Regions from separate parts of the uncultured Marivirga sp. genome, predicted to be linked through region 2. Evidence: riboswitches for the same ligand, from Rfam matches in the RefSeq annotation. Region 2 holds a riboswitch; the other holds the start of a gene.
The links. A riboswitch is a leader RNA that binds a small molecule or an ion and turns the genes downstream of it on or off. The one in region 2 is predicted to bind S-adenosylmethionine.
Positions count from the first base shown of each region.

Region 1 (7,598 bases), on a different contig from region 2:
CTTCTTCATATTCTTTTACTATCTCAGCATAAAAATCTTCTTTATCTTTCCCTAAAAGTTTGCCAGCTACTGTTACAGAGCGCGAAGCATCATTGACATGGATTACAGGGCCTGTATAATTAGGCTTTATTTTAACCGCAGTATGAATACGAGAGGTAGTGGCCCCACCAATCATAACTGGAGTTTTCAGTCCTCGTTTCTCCATCTCTTCCGCAACATAAATCATTTCATCCAATGAAGGTGTTATCAATCCGCTTAGTCCAATGATGTCGACTTGGTGTTTTTCCGCTTCTTCCAATATTTTTTGAAGAGGCACCATTACGCCCAAATCTATGATTTCATAATTATTACAGGCCAATACCACTGACACGATGTTTTTGCCAATGTCATGTACATCACCTTTTACCGTGGCCATTAAAATACGTCCGTTGCCACTTTTGGCTTTTGGGTCTTTTGCTGCTTCTATGTAAGGTAGCAGGTAGGCTACCGCCTTCTTCATTACCCTAGCGCTTTTCACGACTTGTGGGAGGAACATTTTTCCTGATCCGAAGAGATCACCCACTACATTCATTCCGTCCATTAAGGGCCCTTCGATAACATCGAGCGGACGCTCTGCCTGAAGTCTACATTCTTCTGTATCTTCTTCTATATATTCCGTGATACCTTTTATTAATGCATGTTCTAATCTTTTATTAACATGCAAATTCCTCCATTCCTGCATAGCTTTTTCAGCTTTTTCTCCGGGCTTAAGATTTTCAGCATAGGACATTAATCTTTCTGTAGCATCAGCTCTTCTATTGAAAAGCAAATCCTCAACGTAATCCAATAGTTCTTTATCTATTTCATCATAAACCTCCAGCATGCCAGGATTAACAATTCCCATATCTAGTCCAGCTTTTATCGCGTGATACAAAAATGCTGAATGCATGGCTTCTCTTACCACATTGTTACCTCTAAAAGAAAATGAAATATTACTGACTCCACCACTGGTTTTTGCATTAGGTAGGTTTTCTTTTATCCATTTCACAGCTTCGATGAAGTCTACTGCATAGTTATTATGCTCTTCCATCCCCGTTCCGATGGTCAGAATATTTGGATCGAAGATGATGTCTTCAGCTGGAAACTGAGCTTCATTTACTAATAAATCATAACAGCGCTTGCAAACCTCGACTTTTCTATCAAATGTATCCGCTTGACCAGTTTCATCGAAGGCCATTACAACTACAGCTGCACCGTAACTCTTAATTTTTTTGGCTTTGGCTATTAAATCTTCTTCGCCTTCTTTCAGACTAATAGAATTAACAATTCCTTTTCCTTGTAGGCATTTTAAACCAGCCTCAATCACTTCCCACTTAGAAGAATCGATCATAAATGGAAGTCGTGCTATATCAGGTTCTGAGGCAATAAGATTGACAAAGTTCGGCAAGACATTTACTGCATCCAGCATACCGTCATCCATATTGATGTCTATTATCTGAGCGCCTCCTTCCACTTGATCAATAGCGATATCCACTGCCTCTTCAAATTTTTCTTCACGAATTAATCGAGCAAATTTCTTCGATCCGGATACATTGGTCCTTTCTCCGATATTGACAAAATTTAGTTCAGGCGTGATGGACAATGGCTCTAGTCCACTAAGTCGCATCAATTTCTGTTGAGGTGCTATTTTATGCGGTTTAGATTGAGCAGCATAATCAGCAATGGCTTTAATATGTTCTGGCTGAGTACCACAACAACCTCCAATGATATTTACCAAACCTTCATCGAAATAGCTTTTAATAATACTGCTCATTTGGCTTGGACTTTCGTCATATTCTCCAAATTCATTAGGTAGGCCCGCGTTAGGGTGACAAGAAATGGCAACATCCGAAATTCTAGCCAATTGTTGCAAATAGACTTTTAGCTGGTCTGCACCTAATGCGCAGTTAAAACCTACACTTAGCAAAGGGAAATGACGAATACTGTTCCAGAATGCTCCTACAGTCTGACCGGAAAGCGTTCTCCCACTAGCATCGGTAATGGTGCCAGAAACCATAACTGGAATATCAATACCTTTTTCATCATTGAGTTCTTGAATTGCCATCAATGCAGCCTTACAATTCAGGGTATCAAAAACAGTTTCCACCAAAAATATATCGACTCCACCAACAGCCAAGGCTTCGGCTTGTTGTTTATAAGCAATCTTTAATTCATCAAAAGAAATAGCCCTGAAACCCGGACGATTTACATCCGGTGATAGGGACGCAGTTCTATTGGTTGGTCCAATCGAACCTGCTACAAATCTTGGTTTATCGGAATATTCCTCGGTTGCTTCTTTGGCAATTTTTGCTGACTGCTCATTGAGTTCCCAAACCAAATCCTGCATATCATAGTCTGCCATTGCAATGGTAGTGCCACTAAAGGTATTGGTTTCGATGATGTCAGCACCAGCATTTAAGTAAGCTCTATGAATATCCTTGATGATGTCAGGCTGTGTAAGGGACAACAGGTCATTATTACCTTTTAAATCAGAGGGGTAATCAGCAAAACGTTCTCCTCGGTAATCAGCTTCCGTGAGTTTATAGTTTTGAATCATGGTGCCCATTGCACCATCCAACACTAAAATTCTGTCTTTTAAAATATCTTTTGAAAATCGACTCATTCTGAATATTTATCATTTTTATATCCAGAAAGTGCCGTGAGAAAGGCTGTTTCTTATCTTTACCAGACTATCCGCCTGGATGGGAGTTAGCACCTTTTCCTTTTGCAAATGCATTGGAAGGGTTGCTAAGACTTCAAAGGGCCCAATCCCTCAGTCTTTCTGGATAAGTGAATCAAAGTAAAGCATAAAAAGCGAAATGGAAAAGTGATTGTTAAGAATTTTGTTTAATTGTCTATTGTTGATATTCAGATAAGGGTAAGCATGTTTTTGTAAACAAAGCCTACCAAAATAGCAAGACCAAAACTTAATAATGTGCCAATTAAAATGTATTCTGTAAGTTTTCGGTCCTTGGCTCTTGATAAATCACCGAAGCGAAATACTGATTTTGCGGCAATAAGAAAACCGATTGCTTGCCATTCTGCCATCAACACAAAACTGAAAACAAATAACCTTTCTAACATGCCGATGTATTTTCCTGCTTTTGATAATGAATCAGAATCAGAGTCTTCTGGCAAATCCCATTTTGACATTATGACTTTTATCAAAACCGCAACTCCGTAGGTGATCAGCAGAATATTTAGTAATAAAAACAGTACATTATTAGAAAGCTCAAAATTGAAATTGATCAGTTCAGGATAATAAAACGATCCTAAACCAATGATCACTGATAAATGAGCTATTTGGTCTAAGGCAAACAGGAATCTGCTGTTAATACTTTTTTCAAGATTGATTTTGATGATATCAATCAAATAATGACTGATAGGAATTATCAAGAAAGCCAACCAATATCGGGAATCCAGTTGCAATAGAATCAACAAAGCAGCTGCATGGATGATTATATGGAAATAAAGAAATTTTGATTTCGCTTTCTTTTGTTGCTTGTCTATTATCCAATGGTCTGGTTGAAACACAAAATCACCTAGTACGTGGGCCACTAAGGTTTTGAGGAGAAATGAAATCATAGAAGTTGGGTTTGTTGTTCATAGTATGTGATGAGTTGGTTTAATTCATCAAAGCCAGCTCTCTTCAAGGCTACACTGATATTTCCTTGTTTTTTATTTAGTTCTTCTGCTATTTCCTGTTGGTTTTTACTGGGGTTTTCAAATACCGTTTTGATGATATTCGCCTCTGTCGGAGTCCATTTGTTCCCCGTTAACAAGTAAAGTGCTATCATTAAATTTAAAGTATTGTCCCATTCTGAATCGAAACTTCTAATCATTAGATTTGCCTTTCTAAGGCTTTCAAAGCATTTTCCAGAATTTTGATAGGCCTCTCCATTAGATTCACTTATTTTTTGAGATTTATGCATTTCTCTACCAATTCCAATTGCCATCCGCACATCTTTACCTTTGATTTGTTTTATGGAAGCTTTGAGGTAAAATGCAGTATATAGTACTTTTTCGATACTTACTCTAAGTTGAAAACTATCACCTCTAAAAATCTCCCAATCTTTAGGTGATCCACCAAATTGATTTAAGCCTATCTTAAGCTGTTTTAGCCATTCTTGATTTTTACTGTGTGAAGAATTGATAATGTCTCCAGTTATTACTGCTATCATACTATCAAATATACAAAATTATATGACAATTATGGTATATTTAATATTATATGATATATGGCATATATTTTTAATTATATGATTTATATAATATTGAAGGGTAATAGGAAAAGTGGCACTACCTCAATTATTATTCTCTATTGTAACCTCATCAAGTTTTATAACCTCAACACTAGAATTTGAAGTTTGATCTAAGCCTATATAATAAAAGCAAATATCCCCCTCTTCGTCTTTTTCTCGATAAAATGCTCTTGATTTATTGATGCTTGAAATATGATGCTCCGTGGATAAAATAAATTGCAGCTCGTTGGATTTTAAGTTATAGGAGTAGACTTCATTTACCTCTTTCTTTCGATTTCGTACTAGATAAAAACCATCATTGGCATTATCTACAATAGCATACCAAATCTCCTTATTTTTGTCTTCAATTTCAGGGAATCTTTTAATTTCAGTTTGTTCATTTTTTAAATCATGAATGATGAGAGCGTTGGCTTCGGAATGATTAATAATTAGTTTATTGTCGCTAACATAATAGTCGGCTAAATGACTCATTCCTTGATAGTACCTTGCTTTCAATGGAAGTGGTTCATTCAAAATTAAAAGTTGTGAGTCTACTTTATGGATTAGTGCAAATTGATAAATACTGTGTTTCCTTGGAGCATTGGTATTAGGGGTTATCCCAACCACATAATCTGCAATAGGTATCTTCATTCCCGTTTCATACTCTTCAATAAAAAATACAGATGGAATTTCTTCCAGCATTGAAAACTTGTTGTTCTTAATCTGAACTCCCAACCCATGAGCTCCTAAGGCTACTGAAAAGGTGGAATCAGAAGTAACGACAACACCCATTACAGGCCCCCATTCTTTTTTCATTTTAAGTGTATCATCAATTAAACCGTTTCGATTGGATAATAATAGGGAGCTTGCTTTGTTGGGTCTAATGATTACTTTATCATCGATAGGAATTATATTTCCCATATCTGCATTTGCTCTGCAAAAGAAAAGATTTCCGTTGTTGACAGTCTGCGCATTACTTGGAAAATTATTGCAAATTATCAATGCTAATATGATTAAACTCAAGATAGTCTTCATGGTTCTCTGGGTTAAAGGGGTTGTCAGTATTGATTAATAGACCTTTTTCAGTTGGAATTATAACTGAAGGATTGATTTTGTTTTTTGGCAATTCTAATGTTGCTACGAGTTTTCCATTCAAATCGAAAAATAGTAAATCGAATTTTGAACGATAATAGACAGACTCTCTATCCTCATTTTCTCCAATTTCTATTGAGCGTTTGAATAGTCTAATTAATTTCTTTCGGTATGGATCATAGATTATTTTACTCAATTGCGAATTTCCAATTAAGGAGTAAAAATTTGAAGCATAGTCATTGATGTCAATGCTAACTGGCACTGCTAGTTTCGATTGTGAGATTTCAAGTTTAATTTTTTCAGTTTGACCTTCTTTAATGCTTGTTACCTCAGGACTCATCATGAATCCTACAAACATTTTATTATTATAATGATGGAGAATAGGACTTTCACTCCATGGAAACCATTTTCCATTTCTAAAATTCTCTTTGAATATTTTAGGGAAGTCAACAGACGAGATTGGTGTTATTGCTCCAGTCCTTAAATGCAAGTAGCTTAAAAACTCATTTTCAATAAAATCTTGTTCATCAGGGTAAAATGATTGCGTGGAAAAGCTGTGGAAGTACAATCTGTCATCGATAAGAAATGGAGCTGAATTGGCCGACCATCCAGCGCCTATTTCCATATCTTCAATTTCCCACTTCTGTTTTATTACTTTGCTAGTATCGGTCAAGTAGAAAGTAAGCGGGAAAGCTTCATTATGGAAAAATATGGAATCGAAATTATGTACATGAAAATTGACCAAACCATCAAAAGCATTAGGACCTTCCATCGGGAAATTAATAATCTTTTCGACTCTTTCACTTGTTAAATTGATAATTTCTAAAGCTTGAGGTTTCTGCTGCGATTGGTAGTCTATAAAGCGAAAAAGATAGTCTGTTCCTTCAATATTTTTACATTGAGTGGTTGAAATCATCTCGCGCATTGCAAAGTTTAGCTGTATTTTTTTCTTCTCAATTGTAGTAAAATCAATTTCTTGACCATCTTTCTCATCACATGAAGTGAATAATGAAATAATAATGATTAGGTATGTAATTCTGTACATTAACAATAAGATTGGTTTACAGCTGTTAAAGATTTAGCTAAATTTGAACTATAGCCGTAAACTATAACTTAAAAGGATGCAAGATATTATTAAAAGACTAGAAAAAATAAGAGCAAGAGACTCCAATTTTAAGTTTATAGTTTTACTGCTTTTCTTCTTGATTTCGACAAATTTATTCGCTCAGTACTATTCCAAGCAATCAAGCATTCATATTTCTGCTTTTCCTGGTTTTAGTAATCATTCTGCGGATGAAATTTCCCAACACTATAAGTTATCCTTGAACTTAAGTTCAGGTATTACAGGAAGTGTGAGTGGTATAGAGATTGGGCTTATTTCCAATTATAATTATGAAAAGTTTCTGGGTCTACAGTTTGCTGGATTTGCCAATATATCGGGAGTTAATAATAAGTTGAACCCTAAAGAAAAGTTGCAAGAAACGTTCAGAGGCTTTCAAATTGCTACAATTACTAATAAAACTTTTGGGGATGGGACTGGGGTTCAAATTTCAATTTTCAATATTGTAGAGTCTGGCTTTACGGGATTCCAACTTGGCTTTTTAACTAATAAATCACGAAATCTTGTTGGCGCTCAAATAGCCGGTTTGATCAATTCAACTAAGCTAGGTATGGTAGGTTTTCAGATTGCACCCTTGTTCAATTATTCGGATGGACAAACTAATGGCTTACAATTGGGACTATTTAATTATGCCAGAACTGCAGGTTTTGGTCATGAATTCAGCAGTTTGTTCAGTGACAGCTGGCAGATTGGTTTAATCAATTTCAGTAAGGTGAATAATGGGAATCAAATTGGGCTGATTAATATTAGTGGGAAAAATAATGGAGTCCCTTTGGGATTGTTGAATATTGATGCAAGTGATGGTTACTTAAGTTTTCGTTCAACAGATCTGTTTTTATCAAATATTTCTTTAGGAACAGGAAGTAGATTTTTCAGCAATATTGTACAGTTTGGATATAATTTATCTATTTCTGGCATGCCCGTTTGGGGATTTTCGTACGGTTTAGAGAAGGAGTGGAGTGACCCCTATAGAACCAAATTTGTTTCTATAAACACATCCGTGTGGCAACAAAAAGCACGAGACGTTAAGCTTTTAAAAGGTCCAAGAATTTGGCGTTCGGAATTGATTTATGGATTTAAAATAACCAAAAAACGGTATTTGGAATTAGGAGCAGCTATCAATTATC
Region 1 is NZ_CAXBEQ010000003.1:22,921-30,518, forward strand. Features, by position in the region: gene metH (methionine synthase) at 1-2,641, opposite strand, end outside; SAM riboswitch class I at 2,692-2,811, opposite strand; gene AAC601_RS07810 (DUF3307 domain-containing protein) at 2,887-3,603, opposite strand; gene AAC601_RS07815 (transcriptional regulator) at 3,600-4,199, opposite strand; gene AAC601_RS07820 (hypothetical protein) at 4,323-5,294, opposite strand; gene AAC601_RS07825 (DUF4221 family protein) at 5,245-6,396, opposite strand; gene AAC601_RS07830 (hypothetical protein) at 6,473-7,598, shown strand, end outside.
Region 1: another riboswitch for S-adenosylmethionine. It lies ahead of metH (methionine synthase); the one in region 2 lies ahead of AAC601_RS10665 (O-acetylhomoserine aminocarboxypropyltransferase/cysteine synthase).

Region 2 (7,598 bases):
CAGGAGCTTTTCCAAGATGCTCTAATATGTAATCACCAGCATTTTCGGATCGATTTGTAAATGCAGTGCGAGGCATGGCTAATCCCGAACGAGATAGAATTTGCAAACTTCTTAACTTATCTCTTGAACGAGTTATGGCTAATGAATCCACTGCGCTAAATGTCTTCATCATTTCAAATTGACGGACAACTGCAGTTCCGTAAAATGTGACTGACGCCCCAATTCTAGGGATAATAGCATCAATTTTTTCTAATTTTTCACCATGATAGTATATAGATGGCCCTGCTTCATCCATGATTATGTCGCAATGCATATGGTCAAGACGAAGTGGTTCATGTCCTTTTTGCTCAATTGCTTCAATTAGTCTTCTTGTAGAGTATAAGTTTGGATTTCTTGATAGAACTGCAATTTTCATTTTTACTTCATTTTTTGTACAGCCAAAGTAAACTAAAAAAGATGGCTAACCTAAATCACAACCTCATGTTTTTTGATTTTATCGTAAATATCTTGAGATATTTGTACCCAATAGAGATTGGGTTGCTGCTGTTTGAATTTCTCTAACTGTATAAATTCCGCTTTTACTAAATAGTAGTTTTCTTCTTGTTCCAATATATCTAGGCCTGATAATTCATTCTCAAAACCACCAATAAAGTAAATCTCCTTTGCAGCATTAAACGAATATTCAAATTCCTTTTTTACTGAAGACTTGGCTATTGCTAAGTCATATTTCAAATCCTTTAAATTAGATAAAACAGCTAATGCTGTAGGAAAGCTTCCTGCTCCTTTACCTTTTACAAACTGCTCTCCAGTAAATTCAGCATCCACTAATATTCCATTGTATTCATTTTCAATGTTATAGAAGTCTTGCTTTTCACTGACCAATTGCGGTTCTACTTTAGCTTTTATTTCACCATTGATCTTTTGAGCCTGTCCAATTAATTTGATTTTTAACTTATTCTTTTGAGCAAATTGCACAAGTGTTTCATCCAAATAATTAATTCCCTCCAAAGAGATTGCATTGGGATGTACAAAAATTCCAAATGCATGATAAATCATAATGGCCAATTTAAAACGGGTGTCCTCACCACTTACATCCGAATAAGGATCTAATTCCGCGAAGCCCAAATCTTGGGCATCCTGCAATGCTGAGTCGTAATCCTGATTTTCAGCTGTCATTTTTGAGAGAATAAAATTGCAAGTCCCATTAGCGATGGCTTTTACAGATTTTATTGAATCTGACTTGTAATGTTGGTCAAGCAATCTTAAAATTGGCACGCTACCGCATACTGCACCTTCGTAAAAGAATTTGACTCCATACTTTTCGCTTAGTTGCAACAATTCTTGATGATGAAGTGCTACCATTTTTTTATTAGCACTCACTACTGATTTTCCTTTTTCGAATGCCTTTTTAACGATATCAAATGCCTCTTCAGGCTCGTTAATTAATTCGATGATGACATCTACATCGTTATTTTCTAAGATTTCCTCCGGTTTTGAAGTAAGAATTTCATCAGGTAAATTTATTTCTCTTGCTTTATCAATGTTCTTCACGGCAATTTTCTCTATCGAAATGCCATATTTTTCATTTTGCTTTAGCATAGTATAAACTCCAGAGCCTACTACTCCTAATCCGAATAATCCCGCTTTAAGTTTCTTCATATAAAGTATTGCTTAATTGTTTGTTGATGAATTTAGAAATCAGGTTTCCTTCTATTAGAAATGCATCATGTCCTTTGGACGATTTAATTACCTCTAATTTTGCATTGGGAATATGCTCGCTGATAAATATTTGCTCATCAAGTGGAAATAGATTATCACTGTCAATCCCTATGCATAAAGTTTTGACTTTGACGGATTTCAGTACTTCAGCTAATTTACCTCCTCTTCCGTCTGCCACATTATGAGAATCCATCATTTTGGATAGAATATTATAGCTTTTAATGCTAAATCTCCCATTGAATTTCTTTCCTTGATATTTTAAATAGGAAGACACTCTCCAATCACCGTTTTCAGCTTTTCCATTTTGGTTACGTTCAAAGTCCGAATAGCTTCTATAACTTAGCATAGCTATGCTTCTCGCCAATGAAAGAGATTTTTGTTGGTCTTCAACATCGCTCTTTTCCCCTAATTCAATAGCTTGTCTTTGTAATTCATTAAAGGCTATTCCCCAAGCAGAATGTTTGGCATTTGAAGCTACTAAAATCTGGTTTACAATTACTTCGGGTTCCATGATTGACCATTCCAACGCTTGCTGACCACCTAATGATCCTCCAATTAAGAAATGAATTTTAGGGATATTCAATGCTATCCTTAATTCTATAAAAGCTCTGACTGCATCTCTGTTGGTAATTATGGGAAACTCATCACCGTAAATTTCTGCAGTATGAGGATTTAGCGATTCTGGCCCCGTGCTTCCGTAACACGAGCCCAATAAGTTAGCACATATTACAACATGCTGATTGAGATCTATAAACCCACCATTTTCAACAAAAAGTGAAGCCCACCAATCTTTGACGGTGGCGCTTCCAGTAAAAGCATGACAAACCCAAACCACTTCTTTATTTTCTGAAATTTCACCTAGAATCTCATAATAAAGAGAAGCCCCGAGCAAGCTTTGACCGCTTTCTAATTGAAAAGAATTAGGTAAATTATGCTGTGGCATAGTTTTCTTCATGTATTTTTTGAAATGACTGAGTAAAATCTGCAATGATATCGTCAATATGCTCAATACCAACAGATACTCTTAATAAGTTAGGAGAAATACCTGCTGACAGTTGCTCTTGATCAGATAATTGTTGGTGAGTAGTAGCTGATGGCTGAATAATCAATGTTTTAGCATCTCCCACATTTGCCAAATGGCTAACTAATTTAAGATTATCCACAAAGGCTTTTGTTTCTTCTTTATCTCCTTTTACGGTAAATGATAAAACTCCACCATAGCCATTATGAAGATATTTTTTAGCCAGTTGATAATATTTACTGCTCTCTAATCCTGGGTAATTCACTTTGTCCACTAAAGGGTGTTTCTCTAACCAATAAGCTAATTTTAAAGCGTTATCGACTGTTCTTTGTACCCTTAGTGAAAGCGTTTCTAATCCTTGAAGCAACAAGAAGCTGTTGAATGGACTTAAAGCTGGGCCAAAATCCCGTAAACCTTCTACTCTTGCTCTGATGGCATAAGCAATATTGGGTAGACCCAGCGGGTTTCCTTCTCCAAAAGTTTCCCAGAAATTTAGTCCGTGATAGCCTTCCGAAGGCTCCGAAAACTGCGGGAATTTACCATTGCCCCAATTATAGTTACCTGCATCTACTAATACACCGCCTACTGAAGTCCCATGACCGCCAATCCACTTGGTTGCAGATTCTACAACCACATTAGCACCATGTTCAATAGGTCTGAACAAATAACCGCCCGCACCAAATGTATTATCTACAATTAATGGTAAGTCATACTTTTTAGCTAATGCGGAAATAGTCTCGAAATCAGGGATATTGAAAGTCGGGTTACCAATGGTTTCCAAATAAATGGCTTTAGTATTTTCATCAATCAATGCTTCATAAGATTCTACTTCCTCATCAGGAGAAAATCGTGCTTCTATACCTAGTCTCTTGAAGGATACTTTGAATTGATTGTAGGTGCCTCCGTATAAATATTTGGTAGTGATGAAATTATCGCCAGCTTCCAAGATATTATTCAAGGCAATAAATTGTGCCGCTTGTCCTGATGCAACTGAAACTGCTGCAACCCCACCTTCTAAAGCCGCAATTCTTTTCTCAAAAACATCATTGGTCGGGTTCATGATTCTTGAATAGATATTGCCAAATTCTTTCAGACCGAATAAATTGGCACCATGGTCTGAGTTATTAAAAGCATAGCTTGTGGTTTGATAAATAGGCACCGCTCTTGAATTGGTTGTTGGGTCAATTTCCTGACCTGCATGTAACTGTAATGTTTCGAATTTTTGTGTAGTTGACATAATTTTAAAATTTAAGATGTATAATTTTTTAGAATAATAATTGAGAAATAATAAAGCCCATCAGCATGATGGACGCGATAATAAAAATTTTAATTAATTGGTTTTGAATGGATTATATATGTTTCCAGAAAGTAATTAGATCGAAAAGGACAGCCCTTTCCAGTTCAGATTATTGGGATGAATCCAAAAGAGTTGAATTGTTGATTAACAACTACAGCACATGCACATTCGCATGGGAGCTAAAAAAATATCGTTGTGATTAATTGAAATACTGAACTTGATTCGAGAATTGAATCCAGTTGATTGTTGAACTGCGAATTGAACGCTTTGACTTGAGTTGTGTAATGCTTTCATATTTATATTTCCCTTATCGGGCAGGATTTGGCACCTTGAATCAGGTTGCCAGAGGATCATAGAGCCTGTCTCTTACCTCTTCGTTATAAATTGATTTAATAATTCAAATGTAGGAAAAGCTTTTTGAAATAAACAAACATCATTCCAAATAAAAATTACTTATTTTAAAAATAATTTTTTTACAGAATAAACTATTGATTTTATATGAATTTTAAGAAGATTATATTGTGTTATCACTTGGGGTTTTCTTATGCTTTAACAATCCGTTTACTATAAGCCACTGAGCAATAATGTAGGTACTCATTACTGCAACTCCAGCATAGGGTATGGTGTGAGAAAAACGATTGATGGCAAGAACAGAGTCGGAAATAGTGAATAATGCTGCGCCCAATACCACTAATTGGAAGCTATCATCGGTAGTTTGATTTTTACGAAACCATGCCACCACTATCATTAATGCTAAAACTATTGCATAAAGAGTAATTGGGACTTGGATTACACTATCTATGTATGGTAAAATCAAATATGCCATTAAAGCTAAATAAGCTACTACAATTACTGGGAAAAAAGACCAACTAAAGTTTAGCTTGTCTTGAAAAGTTGCTCTTCTGTAGGCTATGATATAGGCGATATGAGCTACTAAAAATGCTGAGATGCCAGCAAAAAAGAACATAAAGTGTTTAAAAGCGAATAGCAGCATTATGTCACCGATCCAACTAAAAGCTAATGCTAAAGTGACAAAACTTACCCATTTTTCATCTTTTCTACTATCTGATTTATCCCAAAAATAAATCAAAAGAGCTATCATCAATAGTGGTTTACAAATTTGGTGTAAGATGTTAACCTCAAAAGACAAAGAGATTATTTCAAGTACTGCAACTATCCAATAGAAATATGCTTTAAAGCTCATCTAACAATGTTTATCGAAAAGTACTTATTAAAAAGCTATTATAAAAGAGATTTATGTGAAGAAATTACGCTAAACAACGGAAATGTGAAATGCAAAAGTCTTATTTCTTTATGAACTTTTTTAAGCTTTTGTCGGTATCAACGGTTAACATCACATAATAATGGCCACTAGGGATGTTTTTGAGGTTAATCTTGTAAAGACCAGGATTAATCTTTTCGTGAGTGATGCTCATTTTATTGCCAATGATGCTCATTACTTCAATACTAATTTCTGAAGTAATGGAACCCTCATTAATTTTTAAGTAAATGAAATCCTCTGCTGGGTTAGGGTAGACCTCAGCTTCCTTCAATATCTTTATGATTTCGATATCAACTGCTTTTTCTTTTAATGAATCTTTTTCAGCATTTGCAAAGGATATGCTAAAGCTGATAAAGAAGATAAGCAATATGTTCTTAGAGAATTTCATTTTAGTTTTTTACGGCCATTGCCGCTTATAGTTTTACTGTTGATTTAATTTTCAATTAATTTAAATGCATTTTTCAAATTCAATACCATAGTTGAAGGAGTCATATAATTCTCTCCGTATTCCTGAAGGCTAATGTCACCAGCTAGACCGTGCAAAAATACTGCCAACTTTGCTATTTCGTATGGTTTTTTAATGCGTGGTGCAAGTCCCGCTAAAATCCCACATAATAAATCGCCACTTCCGCCTTTTGCCATTCCAGGATTTCCTGTACTATTGAAACTGATATTTCCATTGCTGTTGCAAACTGCAGAATATTTGCCTTTTAATATTACTACAACTTTATGATGCATACAGAATGACTTTAGTTGCATCAAAGCTTCAAAATTATTGGAATAATCTCCAACTAGCCTCTTGAACTCCCCGTGATGGGGAGTCAGAATGGTGCCCTTAGGTAGCATTTCGAGCATTTCTCTGTTTTCAGCAAGAATTGTAATAGCATCAGCATCTAAAATTAATTGGCCATTATATGATTTTAGGATTTCCTTAAGTAGAGTAACTGTTTTATTTGCGAAACCAACTGCAGGACCAAAAACCAGAGAATCATACTTTTCATAATTCATGAAACTGCCAAGTACATATTCATTTTCATCTTCTAAAATCAATGCCTCTGGGATTTGAATTTGTACGATTTGAATACAATGTGGACATGCTTGTACGGTCAATAATCCGATTCCAGAGTGTAAAGCGCCTTGAGCAGCTAAGATAACTGCCCCCATTTTGGCATGGCCACCACCAATAATGCACGCTCTGCCTCTATCGCCTTTATGAGCTGTAGACCCTACTTTTATTGATGCTTTATTTTTATCTGTTGGTTTATAAATTGAGTAATCGCTTATGCAATTCTCAATGAAATCACGGGATAAGCCGATGTCTAGTATTTCAAATTGGCCAATATACTTCTGGTTCTCAGCCATCATAAAGGCTAATTTAGGTACCTGGAAACTTAAGGTATAGTCAGCTTTGAGAATTGTATCTCCCGCGCTTGGTTCATCTGCAAAAATACCGGAAGGAATGTCCACCGCTATTTTTATACCTTCTAATTCGTTTACTTTATGGATGTATTCTGCAATTTTACCCTCAATTGGGCGAGATAATCCAGAGCCAAAAATGGCATCTATGAAAATAATATCTTTGACATTTTCATCAGAACTGAGTGCTGAAGAAATATCAACCTCATCTATTGATGTTAATCTCGAAAGATTTATTTCAAAATCTTCTGAGCCTTTATCACCCATTACCAAAACTACTTTTACAATATATTTTTGTCCAGACAATATTCTGGCAATGGCCAAACCATCACCGCCATTATTACCTGAGCCTGCAAGAACGACCACTTTATTTTGATTTGAGAAATTATCAGTAATCCAGTCCACTACTTTCTTACTGGCTCTTTCCATTAAATCAATACTAGCAATGGGTTCATTTTCAATTGAATATAAATCTGCTTCTCTAATTTGTTTAACATTCAAAATCTTCATAATGCTTAAGATAGGAAAATTGTGAATATTTTATTTATCCCTACTTTGTTTAATTAATAATTTCAAACAAACCTGACAGGTTTTACCTCCCTAATTAACTTAACAAAGCAGGATTATTTTCAATATCTTTAGTTGAAATTAGCTCTACATTTTTTACTACAGTATTTTACGTTTGGCCAATTTTTCTCCCATTTTTTTCTCCAACTAAATGGCTTCCCGCAAGTAGGACAGATTTTTGAAGGAAGGTTGCTCTTTTTGGTCATTTTAACCATAGTCAATTTTTGTTTTCTATTTTTTCTAAATCAATATTTTTATAGATTGTTTAGAATACCATTTGACAACTAATTCAGAAA
Region 2 is NZ_CAXBEQ010000004.1:163,497-171,094, forward strand. Features, by position in the region: gene rimK (30S ribosomal protein S6--L-glutamate ligase) at 1-415, opposite strand, end outside; gene AAC601_RS10655 (homoserine dehydrogenase) at 466-1,659, opposite strand; gene metX (homoserine O-acetyltransferase) at 1,646-2,674, opposite strand; gene AAC601_RS10665 (O-acetylhomoserine aminocarboxypropyltransferase/cysteine synthase) at 2,649-3,977, opposite strand; SAM riboswitch class I at 4,331-4,423, opposite strand; gene AAC601_RS10670 (lysoplasmalogenase) at 4,552-5,241, opposite strand; gene AAC601_RS10675 (T9SS type A sorting domain-containing protein) at 5,342-5,707, opposite strand; gene AAC601_RS10680 (NAD(P)H-hydrate dehydratase) at 5,752-7,245, opposite strand; gene AAC601_RS10685 (DUF2256 domain-containing protein) at 7,374-7,517, opposite strand.